DNA from 3 places in the Paenibacillus sp. 1182 genome. Region 2 is predicted to be linked to each of the others. Evidence: a T-box and tRNA genes for the amino acid it is inferred to sense, from the RefSeq annotation. Region 2 holds a T-box; the other regions hold tRNA genes.
The links. A T-box is a leader RNA that pairs with one kind of tRNA and senses whether it is charged. The one in region 2 lies ahead of argS (arginine--tRNA ligase), so its partner is inferred to be a tRNA-Arg.
Positions count from the first base shown of each region.

Region 1: it has a tRNA-Arg gene. The T-box ahead of argS (arginine--tRNA ligase) is inferred to sense a tRNA for this amino acid. The anticodon was not compared.
Region 3: it has a tRNA-Arg gene. The T-box ahead of argS (arginine--tRNA ligase) is inferred to sense a tRNA for this amino acid. The anticodon was not compared.

Region 1 covers NZ_JAFICR010000004.1:367,700-370,939, forward strand. The annotation lists tRNA gene JOD82_RS10505 (tRNA-Tyr) at 46-132, opposite strand; tRNA gene JOD82_RS10510 (tRNA-Asp) at 144-218, opposite strand; gene JOD82_RS10515 (toprim domain-containing protein) at 209-565, opposite strand; tRNA gene JOD82_RS10520 (tRNA-Trp) at 600-673, opposite strand; tRNA gene JOD82_RS10525 (tRNA-Asn) at 678-752, opposite strand; tRNA gene JOD82_RS10530 (tRNA-Ile) at 761-837, opposite strand; tRNA gene JOD82_RS10535 (tRNA-Leu) at 851-931, opposite strand; tRNA gene JOD82_RS10540 (tRNA-Pro) at 935-1,011, opposite strand; tRNA gene JOD82_RS10545 (tRNA-Gly) at 1,184-1,257, opposite strand; tRNA gene JOD82_RS10550 (tRNA-Lys) at 1,264-1,338, opposite strand; tRNA gene JOD82_RS10555 (tRNA-Glu) at 1,483-1,557, opposite strand; tRNA gene JOD82_RS10560 (tRNA-Ala) at 1,635-1,710, opposite strand; tRNA gene JOD82_RS10565 (tRNA-Met) at 1,716-1,792, opposite strand; tRNA gene JOD82_RS10570 (tRNA-Ile) at 1,798-1,874, opposite strand; tRNA gene JOD82_RS10575 (tRNA-Leu) at 1,880-1,964, opposite strand; tRNA gene JOD82_RS10580 (tRNA-Pro) at 1,973-2,047, opposite strand; tRNA gene JOD82_RS10585 (tRNA-Arg) at 2,055-2,127, opposite strand; tRNA gene JOD82_RS10590 (tRNA-Phe) at 2,150-2,222, opposite strand; tRNA gene JOD82_RS10595 (tRNA-Gly) at 2,279-2,352, opposite strand; tRNA gene JOD82_RS10600 (tRNA-Glu) at 2,358-2,434, opposite strand; tRNA gene JOD82_RS10605 (tRNA-Trp) at 2,566-2,639, opposite strand; tRNA gene JOD82_RS10610 (tRNA-Asn) at 2,644-2,719, opposite strand; tRNA gene JOD82_RS10615 (tRNA-Ile) at 2,725-2,800, opposite strand; tRNA gene JOD82_RS10620 (tRNA-Ile) at 2,886-2,960, opposite strand; tRNA gene JOD82_RS10625 (tRNA-Tyr) at 2,970-3,058, opposite strand; tRNA gene JOD82_RS10630 (tRNA-Asn) at 3,063-3,138, opposite strand; tRNA gene JOD82_RS10635 (tRNA-Gly) at 3,149-3,222, opposite strand; tRNA gene JOD82_RS10640 (tRNA-Glu) at 3,231-3,240, opposite strand, start outside.
Region 2 covers NZ_JAFICR010000003.1:334,875-338,114, forward strand. The annotation lists gene JOD82_RS07245 (nicotinate phosphoribosyltransferase) at 1-297, shown strand, start outside; gene JOD82_RS07250 (MogA/MoaB family molybdenum cofactor biosynthesis protein) at 364-879, opposite strand; gene JOD82_RS07255 (four-helix bundle copper-binding protein) at 1,144-1,473, shown strand; T-box leader at 1,551-1,807, shown strand; gene argS (arginine--tRNA ligase) at 1,870-3,240, shown strand, end outside.
Region 3 covers NZ_JAFICR010000031.1:2,707-5,946, reverse strand. The annotation lists tRNA gene JOD82_RS28800 (tRNA-Ala) at 1-71, shown strand, start outside; tRNA gene JOD82_RS28795 (tRNA-Asn) at 76-151, shown strand; tRNA gene JOD82_RS28790 (tRNA-Met) at 187-260, shown strand; tRNA gene JOD82_RS28785 (tRNA-Ser) at 264-355, shown strand; tRNA gene JOD82_RS28780 (tRNA-Glu) at 388-459, shown strand; tRNA gene JOD82_RS28775 (tRNA-Val) at 466-541, shown strand; tRNA gene JOD82_RS28770 (tRNA-Met) at 572-645, shown strand; tRNA gene JOD82_RS28765 (tRNA-Asp) at 671-747, shown strand; tRNA gene JOD82_RS28760 (tRNA-Phe) at 814-886, shown strand; tRNA gene JOD82_RS28755 (tRNA-Thr) at 913-988, shown strand; tRNA gene JOD82_RS28750 (tRNA-Tyr) at 993-1,078, shown strand; tRNA gene JOD82_RS28745 (tRNA-His) at 1,098-1,170, shown strand; tRNA gene JOD82_RS28740 (tRNA-Gln) at 1,188-1,262, shown strand; tRNA gene JOD82_RS28735 (tRNA-Lys) at 1,267-1,342, shown strand; tRNA gene JOD82_RS28730 (tRNA-Leu) at 1,357-1,444, shown strand; tRNA gene JOD82_RS28725 (tRNA-Gly) at 1,451-1,525, shown strand; tRNA gene JOD82_RS28720 (tRNA-Cys) at 1,536-1,606, shown strand; tRNA gene JOD82_RS28715 (tRNA-Arg) at 1,633-1,709, shown strand; tRNA gene JOD82_RS28710 (tRNA-Pro) at 1,734-1,807, shown strand; tRNA gene JOD82_RS28705 (tRNA-Gly) at 1,817-1,887, shown strand; gene JOD82_RS28700 (PAS domain-containing sensor histidine kinase) at 2,089-3,192, opposite strand; gene JOD82_RS28695 (response regulator transcription factor) at 3,185-3,240, opposite strand, start outside.

The sequences.
Region 1 (3,240 bases), on a different contig from region 2:
TTTCATTTGATTTTTGTTACAAGGTTCATATTTTGAATATTTTTTTGGTGGGGAAAGAGGGATTTGAACCCGCTCAGCCTTGCGACAGCAGATTTACAGTCTGCCCCGACTCTCCAACTTCGGCGTTTCCCCATATATTTTGACGGTTTCGACGAGACTTGAACTCGCAACCTTTCCGCTGACAACGGAGTGCTCTAACCAAATTGAGCTACAAAACCAGATCCAGTTCATTCACGTATTTGCTTAGAACATTTCTCAAGTAATCGACCTCACAATGCTCTACGCCAACTTTCAAACGGTCATATCGATACGATAGACATTGAGATTGATCGAGGTAAACTCTTTCCAAGGAAGGGCATTGCCGCCATACCATTTGTGCAAGGATATCTCCTGCTTCATCAGGATCCGTTAGTAAATACACGACATCACATTCTTCTAATGCTTTTCGAAGATCCATCTTTACTCGGTTATTCATTCGAGTTCCGTTTGTTACTACACAATAAGCACTTGGCATTGCTTGCTTCAAGTTCTTTTCATCGTTCAATCCTTCAACTACAAATCCCATATTTCATTACAATCAATCCCTTCTATGTTTTGATTGGCAGGGGAAGCAGGAATTGAACCCACGCCAGCGGGGTTGGAAGCCGCTGTTCTACCATTAAACTATTCCCCCATATTGGCTGACATGGTAGGGATCGAACCTACGATCTTCCGATTAACAGTCGGTTGCTGTACCTCTCAGCTACATGTCATCATGGTTTGGTGCTGTTAAATGGATTTGAACCACTGACCTCCCGCTCATCAGACGGGTACTCTAACCAACTGAGCTATAACAGCATATTTTTATAGATACCTGTAGAGGGACTTGAACCCCCACGCGTTACCGCACCCCGTTCTAAGCGGAGCGTGTCTGCCATTCCACCATACAGGCATATGGTCTGAACTGCTGGATTTGAACCAACGACCCCATGCATCCAAAGCATGTGCTCTACCAAACTGAGCTAAGTCCAGATAATTCGAAACTTTTTCATGGCACTCCCGCACAGAATTGAACTGTGTTCCTCTGGTTCAAAGCCAGATGCATTATCAATATGCTACGGGAGATCAATTAAAACTGAGTTACACTGTCGTCCATGCTGTCGCATATTATTCTCACCTCTTTCATTAGTTAATCTAAGTATCTTGGAGCGGATGAAGGGAATCGAACCCTCACGACTTGCTTGGAAGGCAAGCATTCTACCCTTAAACTACATCCGCATAAATTGGTGTCCCCGACAGGATTTGAACCTGTAACCCCGGAGTTAAAAGCTCCTTGCTCTACCGTTGAGCTACGAGGACTTACGTTTGTCTGATTTACAGCCCTTCACTTTTCCACCTTCTCTTCGCTTTATTGGTTTGTTTCTATGATCGATAGGGACTTGAACCCAAAACCTTCTGTTTACAATACCGCTGCTCTTCCCATTGAGCGAACTGAGTAGAATATGACGTGGACGAGGCTCGAACTCGCAAATCCCGCAGTGAAAGTGCGGTGTGTTATTCCAATTTCACCACCACGTCATGTTAATTACATGTTTCATCAAACTTTTCCTCGCCAAACTCTGTCATGAACTCCACCTTCCTTTCGTGATTTGTTTTGGTGGAACCGAGAGGACTTGAACCTCCAACCTTCGACTTGCAAAGCCGTTGCTCTACCACTTGCGCTACGATCCCATATTTGGTTGCGGGGAAGGGATTTGAACCCTTGATCTCTTGGTTATGAGCCAAGCGAGCTACCAGACTGCTCCACTCCGCAATATTTGGTACTGAATAGCGGACTCGAACCACTGACCTTCCCCTTATCAGAGGGATACTCTAACCAACTGAGCTAATTCAGTATATTTGGTGCATGTAGAGGGACTTGAACCCTCACGCCTTACGGCAACCGTTTTTGAAACGGTCATGTCTGCCATTCCAATCATACATGCATATTTGATCTGAACTGCTGGATTTGAACCAACGACCCCGTGCTACCACGGCACGTACTCTAACCAAGCTGAGCTAAGTCCAGTAAATGATGCGCCTTGAGAGATTCGAACTCCCGACAACTTGGATCGAAACCAAGCACTCTGTCCACTGAGCTAAAGACGCATAATAATTCTATTTGTTAAAATCGGCTCGGAGGGATTTGAACCCCCGACTCTTGGTACTTCAAACCAAAGCTCTACCTACTGAGCTACGAGCCGTTATGTTGTAGCTTCTGGCACTCCCCATACAAATGAGACGAATGCTACAGTAATTATGGGGCGGACGAAGGGAATCGAACTCTCACCACCAACCTGGCAAGCTGGTGTTCTACCTTTGAACTACATCCGCATATATGGCGACTCCGACAGGACTCGAACCTGCACTGACCAGATTGAAAGTCTGGTGACTTAACCAGTTTGTCAACGGAGCCACATGATATTTTTATCCATATCTTCTTCACCTATCTCATCGCCCTCTCGCATACAAAACACTTCCTTTCTTTGGCTGTAGCTTTTGTTAAAAAATATGTTAAAATTAATGATCTAAATGTTTAAAAGTTTTTGGCAGGGCAAGCAGGAATTGAACCCACACCAACGGGGTTGGAAGCCGTTGTTCTACCGTTAAACTATTGCCCCATATTGGCTGACGTGGTAGGGATCGAACCTACGACTTCCCGATTAACAGTCGGGTGCTACTACCTCTGAGCTACACATCAATATATGGTGGATCTTACAGGAGTCGAACCTGTGACCAAGCGGTTATGAGCCGCACGCTCTACCTACTGAGCTAAAGATCCATAATGGTGGGGGATGCAGGAATTGAACCTACGTTACAACATTCAAAGTGTTGTGTCTTACCACTAAACGAATCCCCTATGTTGATACTCCTTGCTGGATTCGAACCAGCGACCTCTCGCATATAAGACGTTTGCTCTAACCAGGCTGAGTTAAAGGAGCAAAATGTTGTGGTGGGCAAGGAGGGATTCGAACCCCCTGCGTTTCTTATGTGCCAGATTTACAGTCTGGTGCCACTCCGCCTTCGTGACCGCTTGCCCATATTGGCTGTCTCGGTAGGGATCGAACCTACGACCTTCTAATTAACAGTTAGTTGCTACTACCTCTGAGCTACGAGACAATATTTTTTTTGGAGCGGATGAAGGGAATCGAACCCTCACGACTTGCTTGGAAGGCAAGCGTTCTACCATTAAACTACAACCGCATATATAATGACACTGAC
Region 2 (3,240 bases):
GGTAAGCGCCTGAAGCTGTTTAACCCTTTGCATCCGTATATGAAGAAGTATGTAGAAAATTACGAAGCCGTGCCGATGCTTGAGCCTATTTTTATAAATGGACAGAAGGTATATGAGCTTCCCGAGCTGGATGAAATTCGTGCCTACCATACTTCACAGTTGAAACTGTTCTGGCCAGAATATTTGCGGAAGCTGAACCCTGAAATTTATCGTGTAAATCTGAGCGAGAAGGTATGGGAGCTAAAGCAAAAGCTGATCGACAGCTATATGCAGCCCGAAGTTGAAGAAAAAGAATAGTTGGAAGAGGCACCTCATGAATGCATGGGGTGCCTCTTTGTGTTGAAGCATGTAGGAAATAGGAGCTTATTTATAAATTTCTCTCATCACATGTCGTAGCTCAGGGACAATAATGCGTTCCATTGCCAAACGAACGGCTCCGCGTGAGCCAGGCATAGAAAATACAGCTGTCTGGCCCACAGTGCCAGCTACAGCCCGGCTTAAGATAGCTGCTGAACCAATGTCCTCAGCAAAGCTTAAATAACGGAAGATTTCCCCAAAGCCAGGTAGTTCCTTATCCAGTAGAGAAGAGACAGCTTCATATGTAGTATCACGTGGAGAAATACCGGTACCACCTGTCAAAAGAACAGCCTCGATGTCATCCTGTGCCGCTGCTTCGGATACTAACTGCTGAATACCTTCGTAGTCATCCTTGACGATGACATATCGAACAACTGTATATCCATTGGTTTCTAGTAGATCCATGAGCAGTCGTCCCCCAGTATCTGTTTCCACGGTGCGTGTGTCCGAGACAGTCACGACCATGCAATTCACTTGTTGGGGGGATTCCTGACGGTGTTCCTCTACAGAAGACATATTCATTAAAATGTTCACTCCTTGATCGGTGGTTAGACATACACTTTTTACAATAGAGCAATGACTGAGCGTATGCAAGTCAGAAACAGGGGCTAAAAATCTATGTGATTAATATCCTTGCATTTGCACACTGGAATATAGTACACTTCCTTACATAAGTCGGGATTATATTGTTTTGTTTTATTATTGAAAGCGCGCACATCAAATGATTAACCTCAAGGGACAGCGGGTAATAGTACAGCAGGGTCAACAACTGGGAGGTAATGTAATATGAATCATTCATACCAACAATGCGTGGATGCTTGCCTGGAATGTATGAACGCTTGCAATGTATGTTACGTAGCGAGTTTGAAGGAATATGATTTAGCTATGCTGCGTGAATGTATTCGAGTGAGTAGGGAATGTGCAGAAATATGCGGATTTGCTGCCCAAATGCTGCAGCGTGGAACGGATTTTGCCGAGCAAATCTGTGAGCTGTGCGCCAAGGCCTGTGAGGTATGTGCTGCTGAATGCAGCAAGCATTCCCATGATCATTGCAATCATTGTGCAGAAGCCTGCCGTCGTTGCGTTCAGGCCTGCCGCCAATTGGTGGCAGTATAATTACATATATGGAACTAGTGCCTGAAGAGGAAATAAAAGGTTGCTTTCTACTGAATAGGTTTGTATAATGATTGGAATTAACGTCATGGAACGGGAGAGTAGCAGCGAAGCCATATCATTACAGCGAGCCGGAAGAGGTGGAAGCCGGTATGAGATCCGATGTGAAGCGCACCCGGGAGACGGTTGATCCAACGAGCAGAACTTCTAGTAGATCAGCCCGGCAGACACCGTTATTAGTCATTGGAGTGAAATCGCGATTTGTGTAGTTAGCTTTAGCTGCACAACCGATTTACGAAGAGTGGTACCGCGGGATATTGAAGTTCTCGTCTCTTGAATGATTTCAAGAGGCGGGGGCTTTTTTTGTTAGATTCTATAAAAAGAAGGAGAGAGATCATCATGTTAATGAGGATTGCTGCTCAAGCGATATTGGCCCATACGGGCTTGGAGGAGAAAGAAATTTTATCTTTATTTGAGGTGCCTCCGCAGCCTGAATGGGGAGATATGGCGTTTCCGTGTTTTGTGCTGGCTAAAAAGTTTCGAAAGTCTCCGCAGCACATTGCACTGGAATTGGCGGAACTAGTAGGCCATAAAGAAGGTTTAACCGCTTCAGCATCGGGTGCCTATGTAAACATAACCTTGGATCGATCGGTTCATATTCCGCTTATGCTTGCTGAATTGAGCAAGGCTGATTTCCTCAGGCCTAATATCGGGAACGGGCAGCGGGTAGTTATTGATATGTCCTCGCCTAATATTGCCAAACCGTTTGGTATCGGTCATCTTCGCTCTACGGTTATCGGTGCTGCCTTGTATCGCATACTTGGTGAAACAGGTTATGTACCTATTAGTGTGAATCATCTTGGGGATTGGGGAACACAGTTTGGTAAGCAAATTGCGGCCTATAAAAGATGGGGAAATGAGGAGCAGTTACAACATGATCCGATTGGTGAATCGCTAAAGCTATATGTGCGTTTTCATCAGGAGGCCGATCATGATCCGACTTTGGAGGATGAAGGGCGCGAGTGGTTCCGACGTTTGGAACATGGGGATGCTGAGGCTCAACAACTATGGGAGTTTTTTGTTGAAATCAGTCTGGGTGAATTTGATCGTATGTACCAGCGTCTAAACATTACATTTGACCATGTGCTGGGAGAAAGTTTTTACAATGATAAGATGCAGGCAGTTATTGATCAATTAAGAGCAAAAGGATTGTTGGAGGAAAGTGATGGGGCGCTCGTAGTTCGCCTGGAAGACGAGGAACTGCCTCCGTGTCTTATTCTGAAAAAGGATGGAACCACCATTTATCCGACACGTGATCTGGCAACAGCGATTTATCGTCATGAAGTGATGAAGGCTGATCGGTTGCTGTACGTTGTTGGTGGGGAACAGAAGTTGCATTTCCAGCAGGTGTTTGCGGTGCTGAAGCATGCAGGGGAGGCATGGGCGGAGCAATGTGAGCATGTGCCGTTTGGATTAATGCGGTTTGCGGGTAAGAAAATGTCCACAAGACGTGGCAAGGTTGTGAAGCTGGAGGAGGTGCTGGATGAAGCTGTAGCGCGTGCTCAAGGCATCATTACTCAGAAGAACCCTGGTTTACAGGAACAGCAGGCAATAGCGGAGAACGTTGGAATTGGGGCGATTATTTTTGGTGATTTAAAAAACAACCGGCTGAATGAAGTGGACTTTTCGTTGGAGGAGGCGCTGACCTTCGAAGGCGAGACCGGGCCTTATGTACAGTATACTCATGCGCGCATCCGCAGCCTTCTGGAG
Region 3 (3,240 bases), on a different contig from region 2:
CATAGCTCAGCTGGGAGAGCGCCTGCCTTGCACGCAGGAGGTCAGCGGTTCGATCCCGCTTGGCTCCACCAATATTCCCTGATAGCTCAGTTGGTAGAGCACTCGACTGTTAATCGAGTTGTCACAGGTTCGAGTCCTGTTCGGGGAGCCATATTTTGAATATTTCTGACTTTTATATATTAAGGTGGCGGCGTAGCTCAGCTGGCTAGAGCGTACGGTTCATACCCGTGAGGTCGGGGGTTCGATCCCCTCTGCCGCTACTCGGAGAGATACCCAAGTGGCTATAAGGGGACCCTCTGCTAAGGGGTTAGACTGCGAAAGTGGTGCGAGGGTTCGAATCCCTCTCTCTCCGCCATAAATTTATTGAGACCAGAACTTATTTTGCAAGGCCCGTTGGTCAAGGGGTTAAGACACCTCCCTTTCACGGAGGTAACAGGGGTTCGAATCCCCTACGGGTCATAATATGGAGGCTTAGCTCAGCTGGGAGAGCATCTGCCTTACAAGCAGAGGGTCGGGGGTTCGATCCCCTCAGCCTCCACCATAAGAAAATTTGAGAAATGCTTTTTAATGTCGCGGGGTGGAGCAGTTCGGTAGCTCGTCGGGCTCATAACCCGAAGGTCGTAGGTTCAAATCCTGCCCCCGCAATTAATTTCCTATTGGAAATGCCTCTGGAACTGTGGTGTAGAGGCCTAACATGCCTGCCTGTCACGCAGGAGATCGCGGGTTCGAATCCCGTCAGTTCCGCCATTTTAGCTTCATATATAATTGGCATATATAGTGCGGATTATATGATGTAGTAATAAAATTTAATATGGCTCGGTAGCTCAGTCGGTAGAGCAGAGGACTGAAAATCCTCGTGTCGGCGGTTCGATTCCGTCCCGAGCCACCTTTCAAGTGGGAAATGAGTAATGTGCCGGTGTAGCTCAACTGGTAGAGCAACTGACTTGTAATCAGTAGGTTGGGGGTTCAAGTCCTCTCGCCGGCACCATTTTGGAGGATTAGCGAAGTGGCCAAACGCATCAGACTGTAAATCTGCTCCCTTACGGGTTCGGTGGTTCGAATCCATCATCCTCCACCAGTCTTTTCATAATCATATGGCGGTCGTGGCGAAGTGGTTAACGCACCGGACTGTGACTCCGGCATTCGTGGGTTCAAGCCCCATCGGCCGCCCTTTATTCTTAATTTATTGGGGATTAGCCAAGCGGTAAGGCAACGGACTTTGACTCCGTCATGCATAGGTTCAAATCCTATATCCCCAGCCATTAAGAGCCATTAGCTCAGTTGGTAGAGCACCTGACTTTTAATCAGGGTGTCGAAGGTTCGAGTCCTTCATGGCTCACCATTTATAATTATTTTGCGGTCGTGGCGGAATTGGCAGACGCGCACGGTTCAGGTCCGTGTGGGCTAACCCCCCGTGGAGGTTCGAGTCCTCTCGACCGCACCATATTTTGCGGACGTGGCTCAGCGGTAGAGCATCGCCTTGCCAAGGCGAGGGTCGCGGGTTCGATTCCCGTCGTCCGCTCCATTATCCATACGGCGCCATAGCCAAGTGGTAAGGCAAAGCTCTGCAAAAGCTTCATCCCCAGTTCAAATCTGGGTGGCGCCTTGACTACTCATTATGGAATTTAATATGCGCCCTTAGCTCAGCTGGATAGAGCGTTTGACTACGAATCAAAAGGCCGGGAGTTCGAATCTCTCAGGGCGCGCCATTTCTTAAAAAAAATGTATAATGTCGGGATGTAGCTCAGCTTGGTAGAGCACCTGGTTTGGGACCAGGGGGTCGCATGTTCAAATCGTGTCATCCCGATACTGTTTTGCGGGTGTAGTTCAATGGTAGAACTCCAGCCTTCCAAGCTGGTAGCGTGGGTTCGATTCCCATCACCCGCTTTTTGCTATAGCGGATTCTTGTTGCCTCAGTGGTGACACCTTATAAATAAAGAGAGCCTGTCTGGGGACAGAGCTCTCTCTTTTTTTGTATTTATCCTCATGTAATCCACAATGTGTTGATTATCCATAATCTTCGGTATCGGTGTATTCGTTCTGATCATACAACTGGCATACACCGATAACCGATCTAGTGGACAGTTTTTACACGGGAATGGTTAGCTGGATGGAGGTTCCCTCGTCTGGAGCAGAGGTTATGCTCATAAATCCCCCTACCCCTCTAGCTCGTTCTTCCATACTGAACAATCCAACTCCCTCTCCTTGGGACTTTCCAGAGAATCCAATGCCTTTATCCCGAATGGTCACTTGTATCATTTCATTTTGATCCTCAACGTCGACATATGCCTCTGCTACATCTGCGTATTTGGCTACATTCGTTAACGCCTCTTGTACAATCCGATAAATTGCAATTTCCTTGCGAATATCAACCCGTTTACGTAGATTGCATTGAAAATGCACCTCAATCCCGTAATGAGAACAGAAGTTTTCAATATAGGTTCTTATGGCTGGGACGACACCCAGATCATCCAGAACTGAGGGACGAAGTTCCCACGCTAGACCACGAACATCTTTGATGATGTCGGTCACCTGCGAACGGAGATTCTCCAGAGTAGCACTAGGTTGTTCGGCAAGTTGGCTATCCAATTGGATAATAAGTGAAAATAAGCTTTGCCCTATCCCATCATGCAGCTCTCTTGAAAAGCGTTTACGTTCTTCTTCCTGTATTTGCATGACTTGTGTCATCATAGACTGAAGTTCAGCTTCTACTCTCTTCAGTTTAGTGACCTCATTGCGGATCGCTAAGTACTGATAGGGTTTACCTTCCTCGTCCATAAACGGAACGATCGTAGTATTCACCCAGTAGTAGCTGTTATCTTTAGCACGATTACGTATTTCTCCTTGCCATACCTCACCTGAACGGATCGTAGTCCACAGGTTTTTCATGAAGGCGGGGGTATGATAGCCTGAATTAATGAGACGATGATCCTGACCGATCAGCTCTTCACGACTGTATTGCGAAATCTCACAGAACTTGTCGTTTACGTACTGAATAATACCTCGATGATCGGTCAAAGCAACGATGGAAGACGTATCTAGGGCAAATTTCAGATTGGATAATTGGTGGAGTGAGTTACGCAGCGCATGAAGAAAAGGGGATTCTGGTATATAAATTTCCAGATCATTCAGCAGTTTATCGGTTGATTCACCAAAGGCATGCTGCAGTAAAGGGTTAGAAGGTTCATTCATAATGGAGTAGCCCCTTTTTTAGTGCGAATTTGACTAGCTCAGGTCGTG